Linked DNA regions of Syntrophotalea carbinolica DSM 2380. The protein of the gene in region 3 binds, or shares a complex with, the protein of the main gene of each other region. Links are inferred from orthologs where the notes say so. Each region holds a gene or a part of one and is shown on either strand. Other genes may lie near its edges.

The links.
Region 1: secY (region 3) and secG share a complex: the UniProt entries of both Escherichia coli proteins name them as parts of the sec protein translocase complex. The link is inferred for Syntrophotalea carbinolica DSM 2380 from one-to-one orthologs.
Region 2: the proteins of secY (region 3) and secA are in contact, whole or in part, in a crystal structure (PDB 3DIN), measured with the Thermotoga maritima proteins. The link is inferred for Syntrophotalea carbinolica DSM 2380 from one-to-one orthologs. Residues at the interface, in WP_004081795.1 of Thermotoga maritima: Glu108, Gly109, Glu110, Glu111, Ala236, Glu237, Arg238, Arg239, Ile240, Thr241, Ile242, Gln243, Tyr244, Ala245, Arg246, Arg247, Val248, Thr249, Gly250, Arg251, Arg252, Val253, Tyr254, Gly256, Ala257, Ser258, Thr259, Tyr260, Leu261, Pro262; in WP_004082002.1 of Thermotoga maritima: Glu261, Ala262, Arg263, Lys300, Ala301, Arg302, Thr303, Ile304, Ile305, Leu323, Tyr324, Asp325, Pro326, Val329, Ser330, Tyr333, Ile336, Lys340, Phe345, Val349, Glu363, Phe364, Tyr374, Ser375, Gly376, Gly377, Glu393, Ile395, Thr482, Ser483.

The regions. Positions count from the first base shown.
Region 1 is NC_007498.2:1,555,885-1,565,607, forward strand. The notes cover bases 1,940-4,920. They hold secG (preprotein translocase subunit SecG), read left to right. Parts: upstream 1,940-3,243; coding sequence 3,244-3,597; downstream 3,598-4,920. Other genes in these bases: PCAR_RS07505 (phosphoglycerate kinase), read left to right, coding at 1,940-2,207; tpiA (triose-phosphate isomerase), read left to right, coding at 2,342-3,100; ltrA (group II intron reverse transcriptase/maturase), read left to right, coding at 4,260-4,920. Also shown: gap (type I glyceraldehyde-3-phosphate dehydrogenase), read left to right, coding at 1-915; more of PCAR_RS07505, read left to right, coding at 1,017-1,939; more of ltrA, read left to right, coding at 4,921-5,663; PCAR_RS07530 (methyl-accepting chemotaxis protein), read left to right, coding at 6,386-8,608; PCAR_RS07535 (DUF2325 domain-containing protein), read right to left, coding at 8,741-9,022; PCAR_RS07540 (pyrimidine/purine nucleoside phosphorylase), read right to left, coding at 9,220-9,534. UniProt on the Escherichia coli protein: Subunit of the protein translocation channel SecYEG. Overexpression of some hybrid proteins has been thought to jam the protein secretion apparatus resulting in cell death; while this may be true it also results in FtsH-mediated degradation of SecY.
Region 2 is NC_007498.2:2,712,404-2,722,367, reverse strand. Bases 2,953-6,174 are described here. They hold secA (preprotein translocase subunit SecA), read left to right. Parts: upstream 2,953-3,283; coding sequence 3,284-5,974; downstream 5,975-6,174. Other genes in these bases: argJ (bifunctional glutamate N-acetyltransferase/amino-acid acetyltransferase ArgJ), read left to right, coding at 6,026-6,174; PCAR_RS12685 (M23 family metallopeptidase), read left to right, coding at 2,953-3,089. Also shown: DNA repair protein RecN, read left to right, coding at 1-1,601; PCAR_RS12690 (N-acetyltransferase), read left to right, coding at 1,606-2,055; more of PCAR_RS12685, read left to right, coding at 2,220-2,952; more of argJ, read left to right, coding at 6,175-7,207; deoC (deoxyribose-phosphate aldolase), read left to right, coding at 7,340-8,005; PCAR_RS12665 (phosphopentomutase), read left to right, coding at 8,002-9,180; PCAR_RS12660 (PilZ domain-containing protein), read right to left, coding at 9,190-9,960. UniProt on the Escherichia coli protein: Required for protein export, interacts with the SecYEG preprotein conducting channel.
Region 3 is NC_007498.2:854,947-864,520, forward strand. What follows is about bases 6,340-9,171. They hold secY (preprotein translocase subunit SecY), read left to right. Parts: upstream 6,340-7,017; coding sequence 7,018-8,325; downstream 8,326-9,171. Other genes in these bases: rpsE (30S ribosomal protein S5), read left to right, coding at 6,340-6,349; rpmD (50S ribosomal protein L30), read left to right, coding at 6,374-6,553; rplO (50S ribosomal protein L15), read left to right, coding at 6,573-7,016; PCAR_RS04385 (adenylate kinase), read left to right, coding at 8,341-8,991; map (type I methionyl aminopeptidase), read left to right, coding at 8,988-9,171. In the rest of the region: rplB (50S ribosomal protein L2), read left to right, coding at 1-721; rpsS (30S ribosomal protein S19), read left to right, coding at 749-1,024; rplV (50S ribosomal protein L22), read left to right, coding at 1,059-1,391; rpsC (30S ribosomal protein S3), read left to right, coding at 1,410-2,042; rplP (50S ribosomal protein L16), read left to right, coding at 2,072-2,497; rpmC (50S ribosomal protein L29), read left to right, coding at 2,487-2,675; rpsQ (30S ribosomal protein S17), read left to right, coding at 2,699-2,965; rplN (50S ribosomal protein L14), read left to right, coding at 2,978-3,346; rplX (50S ribosomal protein L24), read left to right, coding at 3,369-3,698; rplE (50S ribosomal protein L5), read left to right, coding at 3,711-4,265; PCAR_RS18265 (type Z 30S ribosomal protein S14), read left to right, coding at 4,277-4,462; rpsH (30S ribosomal protein S8), read left to right, coding at 4,483-4,881; rplF (50S ribosomal protein L6), read left to right, coding at 4,908-5,447; rplR (50S ribosomal protein L18), read left to right, coding at 5,474-5,842; more of rpsE, read left to right, coding at 5,858-6,339; more of map, read left to right, coding at 9,172-9,574. UniProt on the Escherichia coli protein: The central subunit of the protein translocation channel SecYEG. Consists of two halves formed by TMs 1-5 and 6-10.

The DNA.
Region 1 (9,723 bases), 700 kb from region 3 along the record:
GTGGCTATTAATGATCTGAATCCGGCAGAGGTGCTTGCCCATCTGCTTAAGTACGATTCCGTACGCGGAACCTTTGCTCCGCCCGTGCAGGTAACTGCCAGTGGCCTGATGGTTGCCGAACGGTTGATCAGGGTGAGCGAAAAGCAGGATCCCGCCGATTTGCCCTGGCGGGAACTCGGCGTCGATATCGTCCTTGAAGCAACCGGCCAATTTACCGAGCGCGCCCAGGCCGCCAGACACCTTGAGGCCGGTGCGGGGCGCGTGATCATTACTGCGCCAGGTTGCGGTGAAGACATAACCCTGTGCATGGGGATCAACCACCGGCAATTCGATCCCGAAACGCATTTCGTTATTTCCAATGCATCCTGTACCACCAATTGCCTGGCTCCGGTAGCCAAGGTGCTGATGGATAATTTCGGCGTGGTTAAGGGCATGATGACAACGGTTCATTCCTATACCAACGGTCAGCAGATTCTGGATTATCCCGCAAAAGACCTACGTCGGGCTCGGGCTGCAGCTTTGTCCATGATACCGACCACCACCGGGGCGGCCCGCGCTGTGGCCAAGGTGCTGCCCGAGTTGGCGGGACGCCTGGACGGGATCGCGGTGCGGGTGCCGACGCCCAATGTCTCCCTGATTTCCCTGGTTACGGAAACCCGGAAAAACACCACCATCGAATCCGTCAACCATGCGTTGCACATGGCGGCTGAAGGGCCGTTGAAAGGTGTGTTGGCTTATTCCGAAGAACCCTTGGTGTCCGTCGATTTCAATGGCCATCCGGCGTCTTCGGTGGTCGACGCGCTTTCCACCAATGTGCTCGGTGGTAACATGGTCAAGGTCTTGTCCTGGTACGACAACGAGTGGGGATACTCCAACCGGGTGGTGGATTTGGTCCGCTATGTTGCATCTTGCTGACAACGATCTAAAGTTTTAACGGTGCCGGTCTCGACAGTTGAATGGCCGTGCCTGCCATATATTCTGCTATCAATTCAACAATCGCGTGCGGGAGGTTTTTCATGTTCACTAAAATGACTGTCAAGGATGTCGATTTCAAAGGTAAGCGTGTGTTCTGTCGCGTCGATTTTAATGTACCTCTCGATAAGGATGGGCGGATTACCGACGATACACGCATTGTCGCGGCGTTGCCGACCATAAAATATATTCTGGAACAGGGCGGCCGCCTTATTCTTGCCTCCCACCTGGGACGGCCCAAAGGTACGCCCAAGCCCGAATTCAGTTTGGCTCCGGCCGCCGAACATCTTGGCGGCCTGCTCGGTCAGTCGGTCATCATGGCACCCGACTGCATCGGGGCCGAGGTCGAAAAACTGGTGGATCAGCTGGCCGAAGGTGCGGTCCTGATGCTTGAAAACGTACGGTTTCACAAAGGCGAAACGGAAAACGATCCGGCTTTTTGCAAGCAGCTTGCGGCCCTGGCCGATGTCTATGTGAATGACGCCTTTGGTACCGCGCATCGCGCGCATGCTTCGACCGAGGGGGTGGCTCGGTTGCTGTCGCCGGCGGTGGGCGGCTTCCTCATCGAAAAAGAATTGCGCTATCTCGGGCAGGCCATCGCCGAACCGGTGCGTCCTTTTGTCGCTGTGCTGGGCGGTGCCAAAGTGTCGGATAAGCTGCCGGCCATTGAGAATATGCTGGAAAAAGTCGACGCTCTGATAATAGGCGGGGGTATGGCCTACACTTTTCTCAAGGCCAAAGGTTACGACCTGGGCAATTCTCTGGTTGAAGAAGATCGTTTGGAAATGGCTTCCGAACTGATGGCACGCGCCGCTGCCAAGGGCGTTGCGATGCTTTTGCCGGAAGATCATCTGGCCGCTGCGGAATTTAAAGCCGACGCTGAGCACAAAGTATGCGGCAATGATGATTTTCCTGCCGGATGGATGGGGTTGGACATCGGCCCGCGAACCATAGACCGCTTCAGTGAGGTGCTCAAGGACGCCGGAACGGTGGTTTGGAACGGCCCCATGGGAGTATTTGAATTCGATACCTTTGCTCAGGGTACCTTTGCCGTAGCCAAAGTTATCGCCGAATCACAGGCTGTATCCATTGTCGGCGGCGGAGATTCTTCCGCTGCGGCCAAAAAGTCCGGACTGGCGGACAAAATGACCCATATATCTACAGGCGGCGGTGCTTCTCTGGAATTTCTCGAAGGCAAAGCCCTGCCCGGCATCGTTGCCTTGACAGATAAGTAGCAGGCGGTGCTTCACCGCGAGGCCTTTCGCTTTCATTCATGACCTGATATGACAGTCGGGTATGTCAGCAAACGTATGTCCCTCGCTCCAATTTTTATGCGAGGGACACTTACTGCATTGTCCGGAGGGAAAAGATGCGCAGACCCTTTATTGCCGGAAACTGGAAACTGCATAAAACATCGGCGGAGGCCGCGGCCCTGGTGGGAGAGCTGAAAGGCGCGCTGTCCGATGTGGTTGACCGCGACATTGTCGTGGCTCCCGTATTCACCTCGTTGGCTGCGGTCATCGCCACGCTCGAGAAAAGCGACATTTCTGTGGCTGCCCAGAATTGTTACCCTGAAAATCAGGGGGCCTTTACGGGCGAAGTGTCGCCAGCCTTGCTGAAAGACGCCGGTTGTCGCTATGTTATCGTCGGGCATTCCGAGCGCCGCCAGCTTTTCGCCGAATCCGATGCTTTTATCAACCGCAAAGTCAAGGCTGTTATCGATGCCGGGCTGTCGGCTATTTTATGTATCGGTGAAACGCTGGAGGAGCGGGAGGCGGACAAGACCTTTGATGTTCTTGAGCGCCAGGTGCGGTGCGGCCTGGAGGGGCTGGATGCGGCTGCCATGGAACAGATTGTGGTGGCCTATGAGCCTGTATGGGCTATCGGTACCGGCAAAACCGCCACCGACAGTCAGGCTCAGCAGGCGCACAGCTTTATTCGCAGCCTTGTTAACGATATCTTCGGTTCCAAAGTGGCTCAACAGGTCAGAATCGTCTATGGAGGTAGCGTTAAACCCGGCAATGTCGATGGTCTGCTGCAACAACCCGATATCGATGGTGCGCTGGTTGGCGGCGCCAGCCTTAACGCCGAAGATTTTATCCGTATCGTGAAGTTCAAAGCGGTTTAAGGAAAGACATGCAGGGCACGTCGTTTAACAGCCCCTGCAGGTTGCTTTGGCTGCGGGGTCGTTCTTGCCCCTTTTCATTGCGGGTGATCTGTGTTAAGTTCGCGCATTCGCGAAATCAATGTTCACTTTAGGAGTTGATAGATATGCTGACCCTTTTGATTATTCTTCATGTGCTGGTGTGTGTGGCCCTTATTGTCATTGTGCTGCTGCAGGGCGGCAAGGGCGCTGAAGTCGGCGCGGCATTCGGCGGAGGTGGCAGCCAAACCGTTTTCGGTGCCACCGGCGGCGCGAGTTTTATGAGCAAGCTCACGACCGGTGCTGCGATCGTTTTTATGCTGACCAGCCTGATTCTGGCTTATTTTTACAAGATTCCCGGTGTTGACAGCGTCATGCCGGAGACGATGGGTACTCCGACCGTACAGGAACAGACGGTAACCCCTGAAGAAGCCCCTGCGGCTCCGGCGCCGGTCGAAGAAAAAGCCGCACCCGGAAACTAAAATAAAAATCACGCAATTTCATGTTGACAGAAGCCGCATAAAAAAGTATAAAGTTTCTCGCTCAACGCCGAAGTGGTGGAACTGGTAGACACGCCATCTTGAGGGGGTGGTGGCCAATTGGTCGTGCGAGTTCGAGTCTCGCCTTCGGCACCATAAAAAGATAAAAGCCCGTAATCATTTTTGATTACGGGCTTTTTTTTATGGTGCGCCAGGCATGGCGCGTAGCGTCTTGACTGGCGCTGTTTGGGCTGCTGTGGTGGCAGTCGGATGACTTGGGGGTGCAAGTCCCCTACGGACCCTGATGACGGGAACCGTTAGCTGAACAGCAAGGGTGTCCACCGCGAGGTGGAATCTGAAGGAAGCTGTAGGCAAACTTCCGGCCCGACGAACAGGAATCGCATACGAGGCAGTGCCATCCGGGCGAGAAGGCCATAGTCTTCAAAGCCCGATAGTCATCCGGGAGGGTGGTGCTGTATATGCGGCGGGTATGTGGAAGGAAGGTCACGCGTCTTACCCTGGGAGATCTGTCAACCTGCCTCGTGCTACCGGCATCGCAAGGTGTCGGGATGGGTTGGCAGAAGTCAGCAGAGGCCATAATAGCCGGGCTAACCACTTTGGCGAAGGGCCGAACACGAGGCGCTTTTCAGGAGGCACGAATTTCGATGACGATCGAAGAAGCAGAAGCCCTGGTTGAGATGCCGGGGGCCAGGTCCGAGGGTAGCGACCGGAAGTCGCGAGAGTACGGCATCGGTGCGTCAAACGTCACGGCATGCAGTGAATCATCCTGGACGGAAGTGGCAACGCGGCTGATGGAAGAAGTCGTCAGTCGCGGCAACATGATGGCGGCTTACCAGCGAGTGGTCAGGAACAAGGGCGCGGCGGGCATCGATGGAATGCCGGTTGGCGACCTTAAGACCTACCTGCAGGAGCAGTGGCCGCGCATCAAAGAAGAACTGCTGACCGGAACCTACCAGCCTCAGCCGGTGCGGAAGGTGGAAATTCCCAAGCCCGGTGGCGGGATGCGTATGCTCGGCATTCCCACGGTGCTGGATCGGCTCATTCAGCAGGCGCTGCATCAGGAGCTGATGCGGCTGTTTGAACCGGAATTCTCCGAGCATTCCTACGGGTTTCGTCCCGGACGGAGCGCCCACCAAGCCGTTCAGTCCGCCCGTCGGCACGTAGCCTCCGGGCGGCGCTGGGCGGTCGATATCGACTTGGAGAAATTCTTTGACCGCGTGGGCCACGACATACTCATGTCGCGGGTGGCCCGCAAAGTCAAAGACCGCCGGGTATTAGGGCTGATTCGCCGATATCTGACGGTCGGTGTGCTTGAAGGGGGGATTATTTCGCCAAGGGTGCAGGGGACGCCGCAGGGCGGCCCGCTTTCGCCCCTGCTGTCGAACATCCTTCTCGACGAGTTTGACAAGGAACTGGAGAGGCGGGGCCACGCCTTCTGCCGCTATGCCGACGACTGCAATATTTACGTGCATAGTCGCCGGGCGGCCGAGCGAGTCATGACCTCGTTGACACGGTTTCTGGAACAGCAGCTCAAGCTCAAAGTCAACCGCGTCAAAAGCGCCGTTGGCCGCCCCTGGGAAAGAACCTTTCTGGGCTACAGCATGACCTCTCACAAAAAGCCCCGCCTGAAAGTGGCGGGATCTTCCGTGAAGCGGTTCAAGACTAGCTTGCGAGAAATCTTTCGGCGGGGAAGGGGACGCCGTCTCAAGCGGGTCATCGAAGAGACCACTCCGAAGCTTCGAGGTTGGATCGCCTACTTTCGCCTGGCGGAGGTTAAGGGTATCTTCGAGGATCTTGATGGTTGGATCAGGCGGAAACTGCGCTGCATTCTGTGGCGACAGTGGAAGCGCCCCTTTACCCGAGCCAGGAATTTGATGCGGCGGGGATTGCCAGAGCATCGGGCGTGGCGATCCGCCACAAATGAGCGAGGCCCCTGGTGGAACTCAGGAGCCTCGCATATGCACGATGCACTTCGGAAATCCTACTTCGACAGACTGGGGCTGGTCTCGTTAGTAGATTACCGCAGACGCTTTCAGTGCGCTTTGTGAACCGCCGTGTACGGAACCGTACGCACGGTGGTGTGGGAGGACGGCGGGGGTAACCCCGCCTCCTACCCGATTCAAAAAAATGAAATAAAGGTTAAGCGTTATTTTTATTTTCTGGAAATAATGGAATCGTTTTGATATAAGAACATATATTGAATTTGCAATTTTATTTTTCTTTCAAAATCACCAAATCACATAAGAAACATTAAGTCAGAAGGTCGGATATTTATTCCGATTTAGTTTACAGCGTGCTGTTGTAGATTAGCGCATTCGTGCGGCCAATGTTTACGACGTGCCCAACAGTGTGAACATGCCTTTTGGTCGTGTACTGATTTTCTTCCTGGCTTAGTAAATTCTCCTGGGTACCAATCAGGCATCGTTGTAGACGAACAGGACTGCATTTCAATCTTGATTGCGATGCATCCCACGCCTTTTTTAAACAGACCCAATTTCTAGTTATGTATACGTATGCATATCGTGGGGCTGTTTCTTGCGACAGGTGGCGTTTTTCATTGTTTTTTTGGTCATAAGATTCAAGGGAGTATCCCGCATCATTGGGGAACAAGTTTGTTCGACTCTTCGGTCGCGGTCCCGGATTCGGTTTTCCTCGGCCAAAACCCTCTTCAGGCCAGGGGCAAATGCAAAAAAGTTATCCGGTCACTTTCATCGTGTGAAGCGTTGAAATTTTATTTTGCAGTAAGCATTATGAAACAGGATGGGGACTTATGAAAATTCAGGGGAAAATTACAGTCGGCGGCGTCATTCTGATCGTTCTTACCGCCATAAGCATTGTCGGTGTTGCCTTGTATCAAAAAGGTGTTCTCCAAAAGCAGATCGACCGGGAAATTGAATTAATGGCTGAACAGGAGGGGGCCAAGGTTGCGCAGAATATTTACCTGATGTCCCAGGCTATGGCCGAGTCGGTCACCAAGCAGGTTCAGGCCAACCTGAATGTCGCCCAGGAACTGCTTGATCATGCCGGCGGCATTGCCCTTTCGGATGAGACCGTGTCCTGGACGGCAGTCAATCAGTTTACCAAGCAGAAGGTTGCTGTTGATCTTCCGAAGATGTATGTGGGCGGGGCTTGGCTAGGCAAAAACACCCAGGCCGAGGAGGTCACGCCCTTGGTCGACAAGGTTTATGAACTGGTTGGTGGAACCGCCACGGTGTTTCAGCGCATCAACGATGAAGGCGATATGCTTCGAGTGGCCACCAATGTGCTCAAAGCGGACGGCAGCAGGGCCATCGGGACTTTCATTCCCCGCATCCATGGTGGCAAGCCGAATCCGGTCATCGAGGCTGTGCTTAAAGGGCAGACCTATATCGGTCGGGCTTTTGTGGTCAATGATTGGTATATAACCGCCTACAAACCGATCTGGAATGAAGATAAAAGCCGTGTCATCGGCGTGCTGTATTTCGGTGAAAAACAGGAGAATGTCGAAAGCCTGCGTAAAGGTATCCTCGATATCGTGGTCGGTCGTTCCGGTCATGTCTATGTGGTCGGGGTATCCAAGGATCAGAAGGGCCGGATTCTTCTTTCAAAAGACAAAGCCGTCGAAGGCCAGAATCTTCTGTCAGCGAAGGACGAGAATGCTTCGCCCTATATCAAGAATATCGTGGAGAAAGCCGCTGAACTGAACAGCACCTCCGGAAGGATCGAAACCTTTGTCGAAAAATATGTACTGAAAGATGCAGATACGGGAAAATCTTCGACAAAACTTGGGGTCGTATCCTACTACAAACCGTGGGACTGGGCGATTGTGGCCGAATACGATGCCCGCGACATCGAGGATTTGATAGCCGGCGTCAATAGCAATCTTCAGGTCATGGAAAAGTGGATTGTCATGATTGCCGTGATTGCCGGTGCTTGTACGGTTATCGGCGCCGCACTTGGCGGACGTGCCATCAGCAAGCCGTTGGGGCAGGCTGTCGCCATGCTGAATGCCTTGGAAGCCGGCCAGCTCGATCAACGCCTGGATATCCAAGGCCAGGATGAAATCGGCGAACTGGCCATGACGATGAACAGATTCGCGGATAATCTCGGCGATGAAATACTGGCCACTTTCCAGCGAATGTCCGAAGGGGATTTTACTTTTGAAGCTACCGGTATGATCAAGGAACCGCTGGCAAACACCAATCGTGCCTTGAATGATCTGATGGCCCAGGTTCAGCGGGCCAGCAGCCAGATTTCTTCCGGTTCCGATCAGGTTGCCGACAGCAGTCAGGCATTGTCGCAGGGGGCGACCGAATCGGCCAGCTCCATGGAACAGATCGCTGATTCCATGCGGGAGCTTGAAGCCAAAACCAGGGATAATGCCGATACTGCGGTACAGGCAAATGCGTTGGCTGCAAAGGCGCGGACAGTGGCTGAAACCGGAAAATCCCAGATGGAGGATATGGTTTCCGCTATGCAGGACATTAACGCTTCAAGTCGGGATATTTCCAAAATCATCAAGGTTATCGACGAAATTGCCTTCCAGACCAATCTGTTGGCTCTCAATGCCGCCGTGGAGGCCGCCCGCGCCGGTCAGCATGGCAAAGGCTTTGCCGTAGTAGCCGAAGAGGTCCGCAGCCTGGCGGCCCGCAGTGCCGTGGCTGCCAAAGAAACGGCGGAACTCATCGAGGGTTCGGTAAACAAAACAGAACATGGTAGCGAGCTTGCCGGCAATGCAGCTTCCGCTTTGGAGCAAATCGTGGCGGAAATTGCTCGTGTGACCGATTTGATCAGTGGCATGGCGATGTCTTCTCAGGAACAGGCTGAAGGCATTATCCAGGTGAACCAGGGGTTGACGCAAATCGATGCCGTGACCCAGCAAAATACCGCCACTTCGGAAGAAAACGCTGCCGTGGCTGAACAGCTTTCCAGTCAGGCCAATGTTCTGGAGCAACTCATTTCTCAGTTTAAGTTGAAAGATCAAAAACAGTCGAACCATTTGTTGCTTAAATAATGTGGTGTCACCCGTTCTGATGTATCTTGAAGCGCTCCTCTGGGGCGCTTTATTTTTATGGCATGGCTATTTGTTTTAAATCTATCTGAGAGGGAGTTTGCAGCGAAGATCAAAGTATGTTGTTTAAACGGTTCAGCGCGGCAGACGTTGCATTTGCTCAGCCAACTCGCTCCAGTTGCGACGGCTGTATATAGCGGGAATCCCGAGTTGCTTGACCTGGGATTTGATCTTGCGCGCTGCCGTATGATGTAAAAAATCGGTGAAAAACAGCACGGCATCCACATGACGCGGAATGGTGTTTTTAGCGGTTTTGCTGTTGCGGGCCGGCCAATGGGTAATGCGGGTGGCGCCGATTTCTTCAAGGCGCGGGATCAGGGCATTGATTCGATCGGCACCGATAATGAGGAGGGACATGGCGGCTTTCTCCTTCTTTGGGAAAGTACGACAACGAAACTCGTAAAATGACCTATTACCCCTGCAAAGGGGTAACCTGCCTCGCAAAGTAGCAGAAAATGAAAACCGTTTTCAAGTAAAAAATTAAAGACTGGCAGGAGGAGCCAACTATAGAAGGGGCAGGGGGCCAGTATTTTGGCCCCCTGATCTTTATGGCGCTATTTCAGGTACGAGCAGCAATAATCGGCGACTTCCTTGATTTTAAGGGAGAATTGGGAGTTTGCCGGTACCTCGAAACTCTGTCCTTCGTGGAAAGACTGCCAGGTTTCGGCGCCGGGAAGCAGTACTTCCATGGATCCGCCCAGCATCTCCATGACTTCGGCCGCGGCCGTGTCGAAGGTGTATTCGCCCGGCATCATGATGCCGAGGGTTTTTTTCGTGCCATCGGCAAAGATAACAGTGCGGCTGGTGACCTTGCCGTCGTAGTAGACGTTGGCTTTTTTGATGAGAGTGACATTTTTGAACTCTGACATGGTTTTGTTCTCCTGATATGGTTATGAAGATGATACCCACGCAAAGGGCGGTCGTTATCCTTGCGATCGATACGATCCAGGGCTTAACGCCATGAATCATGGTTCGCTTATCGATGAATGTCAAATAAAACATGGCCCGGAGACGTTCTCGATATAAATCGCGCATGGTGTACCCTTAAGGCAGGCATG
Region 2 (9,964 bases), 1.9 Mb from region 3 along the record:
CGGGTGAAACCGGTGCCGGCAAATCGATCATTATCGATGCGGTGGCCCTTATCCTGGGCGGGCGGGCCAAACCGGAGCTGGTACGTACGGGTGAGAACGAGGCTGTGGTGGAGGCGGTTTTCGACCTTTCCGGTACGCCCCTGTTGCGGCGCGAACTGGCTGAGGCCGGGTTCGGGGACGAGGACGAACTGTTGGTAAAGCGGGTTGTCAATCCGACAGGGCGCAATAAAATTTTCATCAACGGTTCGCTGGCCAAGCTGTCCCAATTGCAACCGATAACCACCCGCCTGATGAATATCTATGGACAACACGAACATCAGAGCCTGCAACGCGTCGAGCACCATCTGTCCCTGTTGGACCGTTTTGCCGGTTTGACTGAAGAAGTCCAGGCGTACGGCGAAGAGTTCGTACAGGTTCGTGAACAGACCCTGCATCTGCAGTCCCTTGAAGAAGCCGAACACCAGCGGCGCGAGCGCCTTGAACAGCTGGAGTTTCAGCGGCGCGAACTGGCGGCGGCCGCCCTCCGGAAGGGGGAAGAGGAGGAGCTGCTTGTCGAGCGACGTCTGATGCAGAATTCCGAGCGTCTGGTGCGGGTTGCCGAGCGCGGCTACGAAGCCTTTTACGCTGCCGAGGGGGCGATCAGCGAGCAACTCGATGCCGTTGCAGGCGACTTGGAGAAGCTTTGTGATGTCGATGCGTTCTTAAGTAAGCCGGCGGAAGAGATCCGTAGCGCTTTGTATGTGATCGAAGATGTCGCCTTCAAGTTGCGCGAGTATGCCGGACGGGTGGCGTTTGATCCGAACCGGCAGGCCGAAGTCGAAAAGCGTCTGGATATAATCGCCGGTCTTAAACGCAAATATGGTATGGAGGCCGATGGTCTTGTTGCCCATGCGCAAACGATCGATGACCAGATCGAGGATCTGCTTCATGCCGACGCCAGGCGCGAAGCCCTGCAGCAGGCTTTGTCCGAAAGTGAACAGGCTCTCCGCGGGAAGGCGGAGGCTATTTCAGTTCGACGTCAAGAGGCCGCCGAACAATTGGCCCGTGCGGTGGAAGAACAGTTGGCAGATCTTGCCATGCAGCGGGCCACTTTCGAAATGCGGCTTTTTGCCCTTGACGAGCCCGGTCCCCAGGGGCTGGAGCGGGGCGAATTCTATCTTGCACCGAATGCTGGCGAAGCGCCCAAACCTCTGGCCTGGATCGCCTCGGGGGGGGAGTTGTCCCGAATAATGCTGGCCCTGAGACGGGCGGCCCCCGGCGGAGATGAGATCTCTACGCTTATCTTCGACGAAGTCGATGCCGGCGTCGGAGGGGTCGCTGCAAGCGCTATCGGTGCGAAGCTTCGCGATATCGCAAGCCAGGCGCAGGTTCTTTGTGTAACCCATCTACCCCAGGTGGCTTCCTTTGCCGATCATCACTACAGGGTGCAAAAGCAGGAAAAGGACGGACGTACCTATACGGAACTGATATCGTTGGTCGGAGAGCAGCGGGTCGAGGAAATGGCGCGCATGCTGGGCGGAGCCCAGGTCACGGAGCGGACCCTGGAGCACGCTCGCGAAATCATCGATCAGTCCATGACGCAGCAACAAACAGAGGGGTGAATTCATGATCCGTAAAGCACGTATTCCTGACGTCAAGGTCATTCATAAGTTGTTGCTCAGCTATGCCCAGAAAGGGCTTATGCTGTCTCGCTCTCTGGTCGATATGTACGAATGCCTGCGTGATTTTTACATTCAGGAGCAGGATGGCGAGGTGGTTGGTGCCGTGGCTTTGCATATCTGCTGGGAAGACCTGGCGGAGATCCGCTCGCTGGCCGTTTCGCAGGCTCATGAACGCCGAGGCGTGGGGCGCCAGCTGGTTCAGGCCTGTCTGGAGGAGGCGCGGGCCTTGGGTATAAAGCAGGTCTTCGCCCTGACCTACCAACCGGGTTTTTTCGAAAAAATGGGTTTCGACTATATCGAGAAGTCGGAGCTCCCGCAAAAGATCTGGAGCGATTGTCTCAAGTGCCCCAAGTTTCCCGATTGCGATGAAATTGCCATGAGCCTTCGGCTCTGATGGCCCGTCCGGTTTGACCTGTTATTTTCGGCGCGGTTTGTCTGGCGCTCTCTTGCGGGACGGTACCGGTGCGCAAAGAGCCGGCTTTAATTCTTGACAGATGCGCCACTTTGCTTTATTTACCAAGGATTGTATTTTATTTACTGTTGTTTCTGGAGGTTTTCTTGCCCGCCGAGAAGTATTCCATCATCATCATTCCCGAAGGCCATCGCCGTACCCGCCGCTTCCAGGTAAAGCGCAACTGGGCACAATTGCTGGTGGCCGGTATGGTTGTGGCGATACTTGCAGTTGCCGGTTTGGCCTATTATGCCTGTCAGATCCATTTCGATCGTGCCGAGTTGCAGCGTCTGCGTACCGAAAGACGCGATTACCAGCAAAATTTGCGGCGGATGGCCGGTCAACTGCAGATCCTGCAAAAAGAAATGGTGGTGCTGGCCAACAACGATACCAAGGTCCGGTTGATGACCAAGTTGGCCAAGCCGGTCGACAATGTGCCCGTTGGGGTCGGGGGCCCCATCGAAACCGATCCCGCCATAGAGCTTTCCGGGGTGCAACGTCAGATCGACGAAATCCGGCAGTCCATCGATCTGCGCAGGGAAAGTCTCGAAGAGTTGCAGGGAGCGCTTAATGATCAGCGTTCGCTGTTTGCGGCCCGGCCCAGTATCAAGCCTGCCAAGGGGTGGATCACCTCCGGCTTCGGGTTGCGAAAGTCGCCCTTTGGCAATGGCAGCAAGATGCACCACGGACTGGATATCGCGGCCCGTACCGGCACCCCGGTGTTGGCGCCGGCCGACGGAGTCGTCAAACGCGTGCGCACCGCGTCGGATTACGGCAAGATGGTCGTTGTCGATCACGGTTACGGCTATCAGACGCTTTACGGACACAACTCGAAAGTGCTGGTCAAGGTCGGCCAGCGTGTGCGGCGGGGTGATGTCATTGCCCACATCGGCAACACCGGACGTTCCACCGGACCTCACTTGCATTATGAGGTGCGTTTGAACGGCGTCCCCGTTAATCCCCGAAAATTTTTCTGATCATCCTATCGTTCTCCGGCCTCGGCAACCCCGGGGCTTTTTTGCGAACAACCCTATTCAGATACCGCCCATTCCCGTTGAGAGAATCGCTGTCTTTATGGTACACTTCGCCCCGTCCGGGTGACACGTAATGGCAGCCCGTCTCCCCTCATCCTCCCCGGCCACCTGATGGCCGTAAAAACGGAGTCTTCTTTATGTTTGAAAACATACTGACAAAAATATTCGGCAGTAAAAACGAGCGTGATTTGAAACGCCTTCAGCCTTTGGTAGCGCATATCGGGAGCTTGGAATCGGAGTTGGAAACGCTTTCCGAAGAGCAACTGGCCGGAAAGACCGTGGAGTTTCGTCAACGCCTTGCTGAGGGAGCCTCTCTGGATTCCCTGCTGCCCGAAGCTTTCGCCGTGGTGCGCGAAGCGGGCAAGCGGGTATTGGGCATGCGTCATTTCGACGTGCAGTTGATCGGCGGCATGGTCTTGCATAAGGGCAAAATTGCCGAAATGAAAACCGGCGAGGGTAAGACCCTGGTCGCCACATTGGCTGCTTATCTCAATGCTTTGCCGGCCAAAGGCGTGCATGTCATTACCGTCAACGATTATCTGGCCAGTCGTGATGCCGAGTGGATGGGACGGATTCATCGCTACCTTGGCTTGACTGTCGGTTGCATCGTTCACGGCCTGGATGACCGTCAGCGCAAAGAAGCCTATGCCTGCGATATTACCTACGGCACCAACAATGAATTTGGCTTCGATTATCTTCGCGACAATATGAAATTTTCTTTGGACGACTACGTCCAGAGGCCTCTGAGTTACGCGATTGTCGATGAGGTCGATTCTATTCTTATCGATGAAGCGCGGACTCCGTTGATTATTTCGGGCCCCAGCGAGTCCTCCAGCGAATTGTATTATTCGGTAAATCGGATCATCCCCATGCTTGAGAAGGGGGAGACCATCGAAAGCCGGGACGGCCGGGTGGGCCAGACCGTGCGTGAGTATACCGGCGATTTTACCATCGACGAAAAAGCCAAAACCGCGTCTTTGACCGAAGACGGTGTGGCCAAGGTGGAGCGATTGCTGGGGGTGGAAAACCTTTATGATCCTGGAAATATAGAGTTGCTGCATCATGTCAACCAGGCGCTCAAGGCTCACGCGTTGTTCAAGCGGGATGTCGATTACGTTGTCAAAGACGGCGAGGTGATGATAGTCGATGAATTCACCGGCCGCCTTATGCCCGGGCGTCGTTGGAGCGACGGATTGCACCAGGCGGTGGAAGCCAAGGAAGGCGTCAAGATCGAAAGCGAAAACCAGACTCTGGCGACCATCACCTTTCAGAATTACTTCCGCATGTACGACAAACTCGCGGGGATGACCGGTACCGCGGATACCGAGGCGACGGAATTCAACCAGATTTACAGTCTGGATGTGATGGTGATTCCTACCAACCGGCCATTGGCTCGGAAGGATGAGGGCGATGTCATCTACAAAACCAATCGAGAGAAGTTTCTTGCGGTGGTCGAGGATATTATTGAGAGACACGCCGGGGGGCAGCCGATCCTGGTCGGGACGATCTCTATTGAAAACTCCGAAGTTCTGTCGTCCATGCTGCGCAAGCGTGGTGTTCCGCATAATGTGCTTAACGCCAAGCATCATGAGAGAGAAGCGGAAATTGTCGCGCAGGCAGGACGCAAAGGCGCTGTGACGATCGCCACCAATATGGCCGGCCGCGGTACGGACATTATTTTGGGCGGTAATCCCGATCTGCTGGCCCAGCGTGAAAGTGCCGGTGCCGAAAATCCCGAGGCGGCCCTTGCCCAGGCTCTGGTCAAGTATCAGGAAGTGTGTGCGCAGGAAAAACAGGACGTTCTTGCCGCGGGCGGTCTTTATATCCTCGGTACGGAACGCCATGAGAGTCGTCGCATCGATAATCAGCTGCGCGGGCGTGCCGGACGTCAGGGCGATCCCGGTGCCAGCCGTTTCTATCTCAGCCTCGAAGACGATCTGCTGCGTATCTTCGGTTCTCACCGGGTTGCCTATATCATGGACCGCCTGAAGATTCCTGAAGGTGAGCCCATCGAGCATCGTTTTATTTCTAAGGCCATTGCAAATGCGCAAAAGAAAGTAGAGGCCCACAACTTCGATATTCGTAAGCACCTTATCGAGTACGACGATGTTATGAACACCCAGCGTAACGTGATATATGCGCAACGCCGGGAAGTGCTGGGGGGCGAGCAACTGCCGGAGACGTTCGCCGCTATTATTGATGAGATGGTTGAGGATATCGTTGCCACCTTCTGTCCGGAGAAAAGTGCTCCGGAAGATTGGGGCTGGGCCAGCCTCAACGAAGACTTTTTCAGCCAGTTCAACATGCCGCCGGCGCCTCTGGAGGTACCGGCCAGCGACCTTACGCCGACCGTTATGCTGGAACATCTCAAACAGCAGGTCGATGCGCGACTGCAGGAGCGGGAAGCAGAGTTCACGCCGCCGGTTATGCTTCATCTGATGAAAGTACTTTTGCTGCAGACGATCGATGCCCAGTGGAAAGACCATCTGCTCTCCATCGATCATCTCAAGGAAGGGATCGGCCTGCGGGGTTATGCCCAGCGCAATCCCAAGGAAGAGTACAAGCGGGAGGCTTATGAACTGTTTCTGCAGATGATGGGTCGCATCCGCCAGGAAGTGGTGCAAAAGCTGTTTCGCATTCAGTTGGCCAAGGAACAGGATGTCGAGCGTATGGAGCAGCGTCAACGCCGGCACCGGATTTCCCTTAATCGCGCCGGGGGCGAGGCCGAGGCTGCCAAACCGGTTGTGCGGGATGAGAAAAAAGTGGGGCGCAATGATCCTTGCCCCTGCGGCAGTGGTTTGAAATATAAAAAATGTTGCGGCCAGTAACGGACGCTGATCCAATCGTTCGGTTTCTCTGAGACGACGACGGAGTGCATGATGGTAAAAGTCAATGGGTTTTCTTTTGTGGCCCGGTCAGCCGGAATTCGTAAATCCGGGAAGCCTGATCTCGGTCTGATCTTTTCCACGGTGCCGGCACGCTGTGCCGGAGTGTTCACCACCAACAAGGTGCAGGCTGCGCCGGTCCTGGTGACGGCGCCGCGTATTGCTGCGGGGGAATGCCAGGCGGTACTGGTCAATAGCGGTAACGCCAACGCCTGCACCGGCGAGGTCGGTATGCAGGATGCTCTGCGCTGTGGGCAACTTGCCGCCAAAAGCCTGGGCATCGATGAGCAATTGGTGGCGGTTTCGTCTACCGGCGTTATTGGGCACCCTCTGCCCATGCCGTTGCTTGAAAAAACTATCCCCGGCATGTCCGAGGGGTTGTCGGAAACCGCCGTGGACGACGTCGCCAACGCGATGATGACCACCGATTCCTTTGCCAAGGTTGCCAGCCGACAGGCTGGCGACAGCGCTCCCTATACGATCCTGGGGGTCGCCAAAGGCGCCGGAATGATTCATCCCAACATGGCCACCATGCTGTCTTTCGTTATGACCGACGCCTGCGTTGATCAGCATTTTCTTCAGCAGGCGCTGCGCCAGGCGGTGGAGGGCTCTTTCAATATCATTACGGTGGATCGCGATACCTCGACCAACGACATGGTGCTGGTTCTGGCCAATGGTGAATCCAAAACCCCTGAGATCGTTGCCGACTCCGCTGAGGGACAGGAATTTGCGGAGTTGTTGCGGGGGGTCTTGCTCGACCTGGCCAAAATGATTGTTCGCGATGGCGAGGGGGCCACCAAGTTGGTGCACGTGTGCGTCAACGGAGCTGCCGATGACGGCGATGCCCGTAAGGTGGCCTACAACGTTGCAACCTCCAATCTGGTGAAAACAGCATTTTTTGGCGAAGATGCCAACTGGGGTCGGATTATCGCCGCGGTCGGGTATTCGGAAGCGCAGGTGGATCCCAGTCGCATCGCCATCTTTTTCGATGGAGTTCCGGTGGTTCAAAAGGGACTCGGCACGGGACCCGAGCTTGAGGCGCAGGCGACGGACGTACTTAAACAGGCCGAATTTTCCGTCACCATTGATCTCGGTCTTGGCGATGGGCGAGGCGAATACTATACCTCTGATCTTACTTATGAATATGTCAAGATAAACGCCGATTATCGCACCTGAGATCGGATGGTTTTATGCTGTGATTGATTGACTGGGCCACCTCGGGCGCTTCTATTCACTCCGGGGTGGTTCTGCTTTTATGCTGGGAATTTGTACGACTGGATCACCCACCTTCAGGCGAAAGGTTTCGTTGTGAAATCTCCTGCCCCATATATCGATCATACTCTGTTGAAAGCCGATGCGACTTCCGCGCAGATCAGGCAATTGTGTCTCGAGGCGGCTCACTGGCAGTTCGCTTCGGTCTGTATTCCGCCACGCTTTGTGTCCGAGGCGGTAGCATGTCTGGCCGATAGTCAGGTCGCCGTTGGAACCGTTGTCGGTTTTCCTTTGGGATACGACACCGCTGCAGTCAAACGTGCCGCCACCGCACAGGCGGTTGCCGAAGGGGTTGACGAGATCGACATGGTCATCCCCTTGGGAGCGGCGCTCGAGGGCCGTCTGGATATGGTTCGGGAGGATGTGATTGGTGTGTTGGATGCCGCTGCCGGTCGCCTTGTAAAGGTTATTATCGAATGCTGTTACCTCGAGAACGCAAGGAAGGTCGAACTGGTGGAGTTGCTGGCTGAAGCGGGAGCAGACTATGTGAAAACCTCCACGGGATTTGCCGTGTCGGGTGCTGCCGAGGCCGATATCCGGCTTCTGCACCAGGCGGCCGGGGGGCGCATAAAAGTCAAGGCTGCCGGCGGGGTCAGGGATTGGGAGACCTGTCGGATAATGCTCAAGGCAGGTGCGCATCGCGTCGGAACCAGTAATGGCGTGCAGATTATACAGCAATGGCAGGAGGCGCCGGAATTATGACCTTACGAAAATGGCAGCGCGTTGTTCTGATCGTCCTGGATGGTGTCGGCGTCGGCGGCCAGCCGGATGCCTCTGCATATGGAGACCAGGGGGCCAGTACCTTGCCTCACGTGGCCGAACGTTGCGGAGGCTTGAAACTACCGACCCTGGAGAAACTCGGTCTGGGCAGGATTGTGCCCATTGCCGGTGTTGACGCCGTGGCGGAGCCCAGCGCTCTGTATGGACGCATGCTGGAGCGATCCAAGGGGAAAGACACGACTACGGGGCACTGGGAGTTGGCCGGATTGGTTCAAGGTGAACCTTTTGCATCTTACCCCAAAGGGTTTCCCGATGAGATTATCGACGCCTTTGCCGGGCTGGCCGGTGTGCGTCCCCTGGGTAATATCGCAGCCAGCGGCACCGAGATTCTCAAACAACTCGGCATGGAACATTTGCAGACCGGGCGACCTATCGTCTATACCAGTGTTGATTCGGTTTTTCAAATTGCCGCACATGAGGAGGTTATGTCGTGTGAAGCTCTCTATGCTTTATGCGAAGGCATGCGGAAAGTGCTTGATCGCTATCGTGTGGGGAGGGTCATTGCTCGACCTTTTGTCGGAACCAGCGCCGAGAATTTTGAGAGAACCTCGGGGCGCCGGGATTTCGCCATGCCGCCTCAGGGCGATACCTTGCTGAACGATATGCAAAACGCCGGCATGACGGTTTTGGGCGTGGGGAAAATCAGTGATATCTTTGCCGGCCAAGGGATCAGCCGTGCGTTGAAAAGTACCGATAACGCCGATGGCATGCGCAAGACCCGTGAAGCCCTGGCACAAATCGAGCGAGGGCTGGTGTTCACCAATCTTGTGGATTTCGATATGCTCTACGGTCATCGTCTCGATGCGCTTGGATTCGGCCGGGCCTTGGAGGAGTTTGACGCCTGGTTGGGAGGTTTTTTGGCGGATTTTCGTGATAGCGACCTGTTGATTATCACTGCAGATCATGGCTGCGATCCGACCACGCCAGGGACGGATCATACCAGGGAGAGTGTGCCGCTTCTGGTCTGGAGTCCGGCGCTTGTTTGCGGGCAGGATCTTGGAGTCCGTGAAAGTTTTTCCGATGCGGCGGCGACTATCGCCGACCTGTTTGACCTTGAAATCCGTACGGGCCAAAGTTTTATGGATCGGTTACTCTGAGGATTTATTTCAGGTCAAGGCGGGGAGGTGCAAAGTCATGTTTGGTACGGCGCCGGCCTGCGTGTTCGTCTGCCAATCACAGCGAACCTTCTGGACCGATAACTCTTCCATGAAGCAGTTTTCGATATAGCGTTCAAGCAGCCGATAGTTATCTGGCTGCAGGTCGATGAACTCGACACCTAGTCCCTGTTGATAATTGTTTTTCGGGTCCGGATGGACGCAATACAATACACGCCCTGTCAGTTCAAGCTCCTGTTTCATGCCCAGCAAGGGCAAGACGATCCGAAACTTTTCACCTTGGTCCATGCGGAACCCGGTTTTCATGAAGAGTCCTCGGGTACTGAGACTGAGGATCTCGCTCAAGTGGCACTTATGGTGACGGCACACCATTCCCGGCAGATTTAATGCCAGGCGCATGTTTTGTCTGGGATGTTTTTCGAGATGGTTCTGGATGGCGGAGAATAGCTGGAATACATCAATCGGCACATCCAGCAGTTCGTGGGGCAGGTCGATGGGGCATGGTTGATCGGGGCATTTCAGGGCAATCAGGGAGGCGCCGTTTTCCAGGCATTGGGTGACGGTTTGCAGTATTTCCGGATCCGCTCCAACGGAGAGCCAATTGGCATTAACGATAAGCAGGTCGGGGTTTGTGTCCCGGCATAACTTGTTGAGGCGGTCCTGGCGGTAGGCAGCCAGTACCCGATATCCCCAGTGTTTAAGGATAAGATCCAGGTCGGTAAGAAGGTTTTCTCTATGTTCTCCAAGGAGCAGGCGTTTCATAAAC
Region 3 (9,574 bases):
TGAAAAGCTTAATAAGTCCGGTGGGCGGAACAACGCCGGTCGCATCACCAAGCGGCACACTGGTGGTGGGCATAAACGCAAGTATCGTGTGATCGATTTTCGACGGGAAAAGAAAGAAATCCCTGCTAAAATCGCCAGCATCGAATATGATCCGAACCGTTCCGCACGCATCGCCTTGGCTTGCTATGCCGATGGTGAAAAACGGTACATTCTTGCGCCTCTTGGCCTGAAAGTCGGAGATGTTGTGATTGCCAGCGAGCAGGCCGATATCAAACCTGGCAATGCCCTCTCGATCCGATCCATTCCCTTGGGCACCTGGGTTCATAATATCGAGCTCAAAATCGGCAAAGGCGGGCAGCTTGCTCGCAGTGCCGGTACCTACGCCATGATCGCTGCCAAGGAAGGGAAGTACGCGCAGTTGCGACTGCCTTCCGGGGAAGTGCGTTTGGTTTTGCAGGATTGCTGCGCTACAGTGGGTCAGGTAGGCAATGTTCAGCACGAAAATGTGAAGATCGGTAAGGCCGGTCGTAATCGTTGGTTGGGCAAGCGTCCTCAGTCCCGCGGTGTTGCTATGAACCCCGTCGACCATCCGCATGGTGGTGGCGAGGGTAAGAGCTCCGGTGGCCGTCATCCGGTTACACCTTGGGGCGTACCCACCAAGGGCTATAAGACCCGCGTCAATAAGCGTACCGATCGCTTTATTGTACGCCGTAAGAAGTGATGTTGTTGAAACTTAGAGGAGACCACTGTGGCTAGATCGATCAAAAAAGGGCCGTATGTCGAAGAGAGCCTCCTTCGTAAAGCAGATTTTGAAGGGGGAGCCGGTTCCAAAAAGGTAATCAAGACCTGGTCTCGGCGATCGACTATTATTCCTGAGTTTGTTGGATATACCTTCGCCGTGCATAACGGGAAAAAGTTTATCCCTGTTTTCGTCACCGAAAACATGGTAGGGCATAAGCTCGGCGAATTCGCTCCTACGCGCACCTATTATGGACATGGTGCGGACAAAAAGGGCAAAAGGTAAGTGACAAGCGATTTCGCAAGAGGAGTTTCTATTCATGGAAGCTAAGGCCAAGCTTAGGTATGTGCGTCTGTCGCCTCGTAAGACCCGACTTGTGGTCGATATGGTGCGCGGAAAAAAAGTTCAAGAGGCGCTGAATATTCTGAGGTTTTCGCCCCAGAAAGCGGCCAGCATTGTTTATCAGCTGGTAGGTTCGGCTGTGGCCAACGCCGAGCAAAAGGGGGTAGCTGACGTCGACCGGCTCTTTATCGAGAGTATTTCCGTCGACCAGGGACCGGTGCTTAAGCGCTTTATGCCGCGGGCACAGGGCCGGGCCACCCGGATCCGTAAACCGACCAGCCACATTACTGTGGTTCTGAACGAAAAATAAGTTTAAGGAGGTGATGGTTTGGGCCAGAAAGTACATCCGATAGGATTTCGACTGGGAGTCGTTAAGACCTGGAGCTCCCGGTGGTACGCTGAGGGGGAATACTCTCAGCTTCTGCACGAGGATATAAAGCTTCGTAACTATCTTAAAAAACGTCTTTATCACGCCGGTGTCGCCAAGATTGAGCTGGAGCGTGCAGCGAGTAAAGCCAAAATTAACGTTTACGCCGCTCGCCCGGGCATTATCATCGGTAAAAAAGGGGCTGAGGTTGAAGCCCTTAAAAAAGATCTGGCCCGGCTCACCGATAAAGAAGTCTTTATAAACATCCAGGAAGTCCGTAAGCCCGAAATTGACGCGCAGCTGGTTGCTGAAAACGTGGCGACTCAGTTGGAGCGGCGGGTGGCTTTTCGTCGGGCCATGAAAAAAAGCGTAAGCATGGCTCTTAAATTCGGCGCTCAAGGGATCAAGATCACCTGTAGCGGACGTCTGGGTGGTGCCGAAATGAGCCGGACTGAGTGGTATCGTGAAGGGCGAGTGCCTCTTCACACCCTCAGAGCTGATATTGATTATGGATTCGCCGAAGCCAAGACCACTTACGGGATCATCGGCGTCAAGGTTCTCATCTTCAAGGGCGAAGTCCTGTCGCAGGATTAACCAAGAGAACCGAATAGGAGTATTCTGCCATGTTAATGCCCAAGAAGGTTAAACATAGGAAACAGTTTAAGGGCCGCATGAAGGGCGTTGCCTATCGCGGTAGTGATCTCAATTTCGGGGATTACGGGCTTAAAGCGGTTGAGTGCGGGTGGCTTTCCTCCCGTCAGATCGAATCGGCACGTCGTGCCATGACCAGACACGTCAAGCGTGGTGGTAAAATTTGGATTCGTATCTTCCCCGATAAGTCTCTGACTAAAAAGCCCGCTGAAACTCGTATGGGTAAGGGCAAGGGGTCGCCTGACAGCTGGGTCGCCGTCATCAAGCCCGGCATGATGTTGTATGAGATGCAGGGTGTGGATAAGGAAGTGGCCTGCGAAGCATTGCGGCTGGCTGCTCATAAGCTCCCCATGAAGACCAAGATTGTTGTCAGGGAGGATGTGGCCAATGAAAGCTAGTGAGCTTCGTGACCTTACGGTCGAAGAATTGGAAAAAAAGGTGGAGGAACTGAATCAGGAGCTGTTTAACCTGAAGTTCCAATTGGCTACCGGGCAATTGGAAAACAGCGCCCGGCTTCCCCAGACGCGCAGGGACATTGCAAGAGTTCATACTGTCCTGCGTCAAAAGCGAAGCTAATCGGCACGGGGAGATAGATTTCAATGAGTAAAATACGTGGCAATCGGAAAACCCGCGTCGGGGTTGTAATCAGCGACAAGATGGATAAGACCGTTGTGGTCAAGGTTGACCAGATGGTCAAGCATCCCATCTATAAAAAATACATCAAGAGAAGGGTCACGTTTAAGGCCCATGATGAAGAAAATCGCTGCAATGTCGGGGATAAGGTTTCTGTGGTTGAAACCCGTCCTCTGTCCCGGGATAAACGTTGGCGGGTGCGCGAAATCCTGGAAAAGAACGTAATCCTGTAGGAGATAACAGTCATGATACAGATGCAGACGATGCTTGATGTAGCGGACAACTCTGGTGCGCGTAAACTCTGCTGCATCAAGGTTCTTGGTGGCTCCAAGCGGAAATATGCCGGCCTTGGGGATATCATCATCTGCTCCGTAAAGGAGGCCCTTCCCAACTCCCGTGTTAAGAAGGGAGACGTGGTGAGAGCTGTCATCGTTCGGACCGCTAAAGAAGTACCTCGCCCTGACGGGTCGGCGATTCGTTTCGACAAGAATTCCGCAGTGGTTGTCAACCAGGCCGGGGAACCTATCGGAACCCGAATTTTTGGTCCGGTTGCTCGGGAGTTGCGCGCGCAACGCTATATGAAGATTGTGTCGCTGGCCCCCGAGGTACTTTAATCCGGAACTGGGAGTAAGAGAAATGGCAGCGAAAAAAATGCATGTCAAAAAAGATGACATGGTGATGGTCATAGCGGGCAAGGAAAAAGGCAAAACCGGCAAAATTATGCGTGTTTTGCCCGGTAAGGGACGCGTTGTTGTGGAAAACCTCAACGTTGTCAAGCGGCATACGCGACCCAATCGCGTCAATACCCAGGGTGGTATTGTCGAAAAGGAAGCCCCGCTCGATGCCTCCAATGTTGCACTCGTTTGCAGCGCCTGCAACAAGCCCACGCGGACCGGCGTGAGGGTCCTCGAAGACGGGACCAAGACTCGGTTCTGCAAAAAGTGCAACGAGACCTTGGATAAGTAACGGAGGATTTCCATGGGTGCAAGATTGAAGGAAGTATATTCGACAGAAATTGCTCCCGCCTTAGTAAAGCGGCTGCAATTGAAAAATGTTATGGAAGTCCCCCGAGTTGAAAAGGTTGTATTGAATATGGGCTTGGGGGAGGCTATCCAGAATATCAAAGTTCTGGAGTCGGCAGTAGAGGAGCTTACCCGTATCTGCGGGCAAAAGCCTGTTGTAACCAAGGCCAAGAAGTCCATCGCGCAATTCAAACTGCGCGAGGGGATGCCTATCGGCTGCATGGTTACGCTGCGTCGTGACAAAGCCTATGAGTTTCTTGATCGCTTGATCAATGTTGCTCTGCCGCGTGTTCGCGATTTTAAAGGCGTTTCCAAAAAGGGCTTTGATGGTCGCGGAAACTATACTCTTGGTATTCGTGAGCAGCTCATCTTCCCCGAGATCGATCTCGAAAAAGTGGATAAGGTGAAGGGGCTCAACGTAACCATCGTTACCACGGCCAAGAATGATGAGGAAGGGTATGCACTTATGGAAGCCATAGGCATGCCGTTCCCGAAAAAAGCCCAAGACTAGGGGAGGACGACGTGGCGAAGAAATCGATGATGATCAAGGCTGCCCGGTCGAACAAGTTCAAGGTGCGGAAATATAACCGTTGTCCTTTGTGCGGGCGTCCTCGGGCTTATTATCGGAAGTTCGATATGTGCCGGATTTGCTTGCGGAAACTTGCGCTGGAAGGCAAGCTCCCCGGCGTGATTAAATCAAGCTGGTAATTCAGTAAGGAGTTGCATCCATGGCAATGACAGATCCTATAGCCGACATGCTTACTCGCATCCGCAATGCGGGGCTTGCCAAGCATCAGAAATGCGATATGCCTGCTTCAAATGTCAAGCTGGCTATTGTCAACGTGCTCAAGGAGCTCGGCTATATCAAGAATTTCAAGCAGATCAGCGATGATAAGCAGGGTATCCTGCGTATCTACTTGAAATTTGATAACGAAAACAAACACATTATTCATGCCATCGACCGAGTTTCGACTCCGGGGTGCCGGGTTTATGTCGGCAAGGACGAAATCCCCGTCGTTAAAAACGGTCTTGGTAATGCCATCCTTTCGACCTCGAAGGGTGTTATGCACGATGCTGCCGCTCGCGAAGCACAGTTGGGCGGCGAAGTGTTGTGCTCTGTCTGGTAGAAAGCACACGGCTAAGGAGCCAGAAAATGTCTAGAATTGGGAAAAAGCCCATCGACATTCCCAAGGGCGTTACGGTGTCTCTGGCCGGAGACACGGTCACTGTAAAAGGGCCCAAAGGGGAACTGACTAGGAATATTGTTGCAGGGATACGTTTGGAAACCGCCGGTGACCAGATTCTGGTTCAGTGCGAGAAGGAAGGTAAGCAGGAGGGCGCCTATCGGGGCCTGGTGCGAGCCCTTGTCGCCAATATGGTTGAAGGTGTGACCAACGGCTTTGAACGTGTTCTTGAAATCAACGGCGTCGGCTACCGTGCCGAAGTCAAGGGAAGTGCACTTAATCTGTCTCTCGGGTATTCGCATCCGATTGAATATGCACTGCCTAAAGGGATCTCTGCCGAGGTCGAAAAGCAGACTAAGATCATTGTTCGCGGCATCGACAAAGAACTGGTTGGAGCGACCGCAGCTAAAATTCGTTCTTTCCGGAAACCTGAGCCCTATAAGGGCAAGGGCGTCAAGTATGCCGAGGAACGTATCGTGCGTAAGGCTGGTAAGGCAGGGAAAAAATAACGGAACACAGGGCAAGGAGATAGACAGTGAACGCCGCATTGAAAAGACGCCAGGCGCGATTGAAAAGGCAGGTTCGGGTGCGCCGGAAGCTTCGTGGCACGCCGGAAATGCCCAGATTGTGCGTATTCCGCAGCGCCAAGCATATTTATGCGCAGATTATCGAAGACGTGACCGGGAAGACCCTGGTTTCGGCCTCAACGGTCAATTCCGATGTCGTCGAAGGTCTCGAAAATACAGGAAATGTCGAAGCCGCCAAGGCTGTTGGCAAAGCCATTGCCCAGAAAGCTTTGGGGATGGATATCAAAAACGTGGTCTTCGACCGGAACGGTTTTCTCTACCACGGGCGTGTCAAGACCCTGGCAGAGGCCGCCCGGGAAGCCGGTCTGTCTTTTTAGTTAAGGAGGATATCTTTGCTTCGCATCGATCCCAATGAGTTGGAATTGACGGACCGGGTTGTTCACATCAACAGATGTGCCAAGGTCGTCAAAGGTGGACGGCGTTTCAGTTTTTCGGCGCTGGTTGTTGTCGGGGATGGTCAGGGAATCGTCGGCTATGGACATGGTAAAGCCAAAGAGGTTCCCGAAGCGATTCGTAAGGGCGTGGAGCAGGCCAAGAAAAACCTGATCCGTGTGCCTTTGAAAGATCGCTCCATTCCTTTTGACGTTATCGGAAAATTCGGTGCAGGCCGGGTTCTGCTCAAGCCTGCATCTGCAGGTACCGGTGTTATTGCCGGTGGTGCCGTTCGTGCTGTGCTGGAGGTCTCCGGGGTTGGCGACATCCTGTCAAAGTGCATTGGTTCCAATAATCCGCACAATGTCGTACGTGCTACCATAGACGCATTGTCTCGCCTCAAAAGTGCTGAGGAACTGCGGGCTTTGCGTGGCGCCGATACCGAAGAATAAATTCGAGCCGACGAGGAGGGTTTCATGGCCGGACAAATCAAAGTGACCCTGAAGAAGAGCGGCATCGGTCGCAAAGAATATTTTACGAAAGTTCTTAAAGGTCTTGGTCTCACCAAGCTCCATAAGACGGTGGTACTCACCGATACGCCTGAGATCAGAGGTATGATCCGCAAGGTGTCCCACATGGTTGTGGTCGAGGACTGAGAGAGCGAGGGATTTAGATATGGATCTGAGTAATCTGCGGCCGGCTATCGGCTCTACAAAGAATCGGAAGCGCATCGGACGTGGACCCGGTTCTGGTAACGGTAAAACCGCCGGTAAGGGCCATAAGGGTCAGAATGCTCGTAGTGGTGGTGGTGTGAAGCCCGGTTTTGAAGGTGGACAGATGCCTTTGCAGCGTCGACTGCCGAAACGTGGTTTCAAATCGTTGAATAAAAAGGTTTACGCTCTGGTTAACCTTCGTGACCTGCAGGATATTTTTGAAGCTGGCAGTGTCGTGGACATTGAGGCTCTTGGCCAGAATGGCCTTGTTAGCCGTATCTACGATGGGATCAAAATCCTTGGGGATGGCGATCTCGATAAAGCTTTGACTGTAAAAGCTCATAAATTCAGTCAGTCTGCCATTGCAAAAATCGAAGCTGCTGGTGGGAAAGCTGAGGTAATCTAAATTGTTCAAGCGCATCCAGAATATTTTCAGCATCCCGGAGCTTCGTCATCGAATTTTGTTTACCCTAGGGATGCTCGCGGTTTACCGTGTCGGCTGTCATGTGCCGATCCCCGGGATTAATGCCGATGTGCTTGCAGAATTTTTTCAGAAAACCGAAGGTACTCTCCTTGGTATGGTGAGTGCCTTTACTGGTGGGGCGTTGGCGCGCATGACCGTCTTCGCCCTGGGCATTATGCCCTATATCAGTGCGTCCATTATATTACAATTGCTCGGTGTGGTTTTCGAACCTGTGGAACGTCTCTCGAAAGAAGGCGAGCAGGGTCGTAAAACCATTACCAAGTGGACCCGTTACGGTACGATTGTTCTTTCCATCGTACAGGGAACGGGTATCGCTGTCGGCCTCCAGTCGATGACCATCGGTCAAGCGCCTGTCGTGTCTTCGCCTGGCATCGGTTTTATCCTGCTGACGGTTTTGACCCTTACTTCCGGTACCGCTTTTATTATGTGGGTCGGTGAGCAAATTACTGAGCGTGGTATTGGCAACGGTATCTCCCTGATCATCTTTGCCGGTATCATTGCGGATATGCCATCCGCCGTATTCAATACCCTGCGATTGGCCAATACGGGTGCCCTCAGCCCTGCTAAACTGCTGTTTGTGCTTGTAGTGGTGATAGCTACTGTCTGGGCTATTGTGTTTATGGAGCTTGCGCAGCGCCGGCTGCCCATACACTATGCCAAGCGTGTGGTCGGTATGCGTAATTATGGAGGACAAAACAGTCACCTGCCTCTTAAAATCAACATGAGCGGTGTCATTCCTCCGATCTTCGCCAGTTCCATCATCATGTTCCCGGCGACGGTGGCTAATCTGATAGATATTCCATGGGTGCAGAAGGCTGCCGGTTGGATGGCACCGGGAAATCTCGTATACTACATCTTTTATGTTGCATTTATCATCTTCTTCTGCTACTTCTACACGGCTGTTACCTTCAACCCTGTTGATGTTGCGGATAATGTGAAAAAGCAGGGTGGTTATATTCCGGGAATACGTCCGGGTAAGGCGACATCCGATTATATTGACTCGGTACTCGGGCGGTTGACATTTGCCGGGGCTGCTTATGTTTCCCTGGTATGTGTGTTGCCGACTCTTTTGGTTTCTGGGTTGAATGTTCCCTTCTTTTTTGGCGGGACATCACTGTTGATCGTGGTGGGTGTTGGGCTTGATACAGCCTCTCAGGTTGAAGCTCATCTTATTTCGCGTTCCTATGAAGGGTTCATGAAAGGCGTGACGCTTCGAGGGCGTCACGGTTAGGAGTGTGAATTTAAGATGAAGATGATTTTGTTAGGACCCCCGGGGTCGGGTAAGGGGACTCAGGCAAAAATGCTTTCAGAGCGTCTGGGTATTCCTCAGATTTCCACTGGTGATATGCTGCGGGCTGCAGTTAAAGAAGGTACGCCCATGGGTGTCAAGGCCAAAGCCAAGATGGATGCCGGTGCCCTGGTTCCCGATGAAGTTGTGGTTGGTATTGTCCGTGAGCGGTTGGTCAAGGACGATTGCGACAAAGGGTTTATCCTGGACGGATTCCCCCGGACGCTTCCGCAGGCCGATGCGCTCAAGCAGACCCTGGGCGACCTGAAAAAAGATCTTGATGCGGTTATCTCTCTCGAGGTCGATAACGATGCTGTCGTCGGGCGTGTAGCGGGTCGTCGTACCTGCCGTGATTGCGGGAAGATGTATCATGTCGAATTCGATGCTCCGGCTGTTGCCGATAAGTGCGACAAGTGCGGTGGTCAGCTGTTTCAGCGTGACGATGATAAAGAAGAAACAATCCGGAAGCGGCTCGATGTATATGCTCAGCAAACAGCTCCGCTGATTGCATATTACCGGGCTGACGGTCTGCTGCGGGACATCGATGGTATGAAAGACATTTCGGGTGTTCAGCAACAGATTCTGTCTGCCCTGGGTTGTGGGCTGTGATTCTGATAAAAACCGGTGATGAACTGCGCCGCATGCGTGATGCGGGGCGTATCGTCGCCGAAATCCTGGCGCTTCTCTCGGAGAAAATAGCCCCGGGAGTGACAACCCTCGAACTTGATCGTTTGGCGGAGCGCGAATGCAGGAAGAGGGGGGCTAAGCCTGCTTTTAAAGGGTATGGCGGGTTCCCGTTCAGTATTTGCGCATCTCCCGAAGACCGGGTCGTGCATGGGTTTGCCAGCGACCGGCCGTTGGTTGAGGGGGAAATCCTCAGTATCGATTTCGGAGTTGTCTGGAAGGGATTTCATGGTGATTCGGCTGTGACCCTGCCTGTGGGTGCCATTGGCGCCGAAAAACAGAAGTTGCTGGATGTTACCCGGCGGTCTCTCGAAATGGGAATTGCGCAGGCAAAGGTCGGCAACAGGCTGTTCGATATCTCCCACGCAGTACAAAGCTATGTTGAAAAACATGGTTTTAGTGTGGTGAAGGAATTTGTAGGACATGGCATCGGACGGGGTCTGCACGAGGATCCGCAGGTGCCGAATTTCGGCCCGCCAGGTCAGGGGCCGTTGTTGCGTAGCGGCAT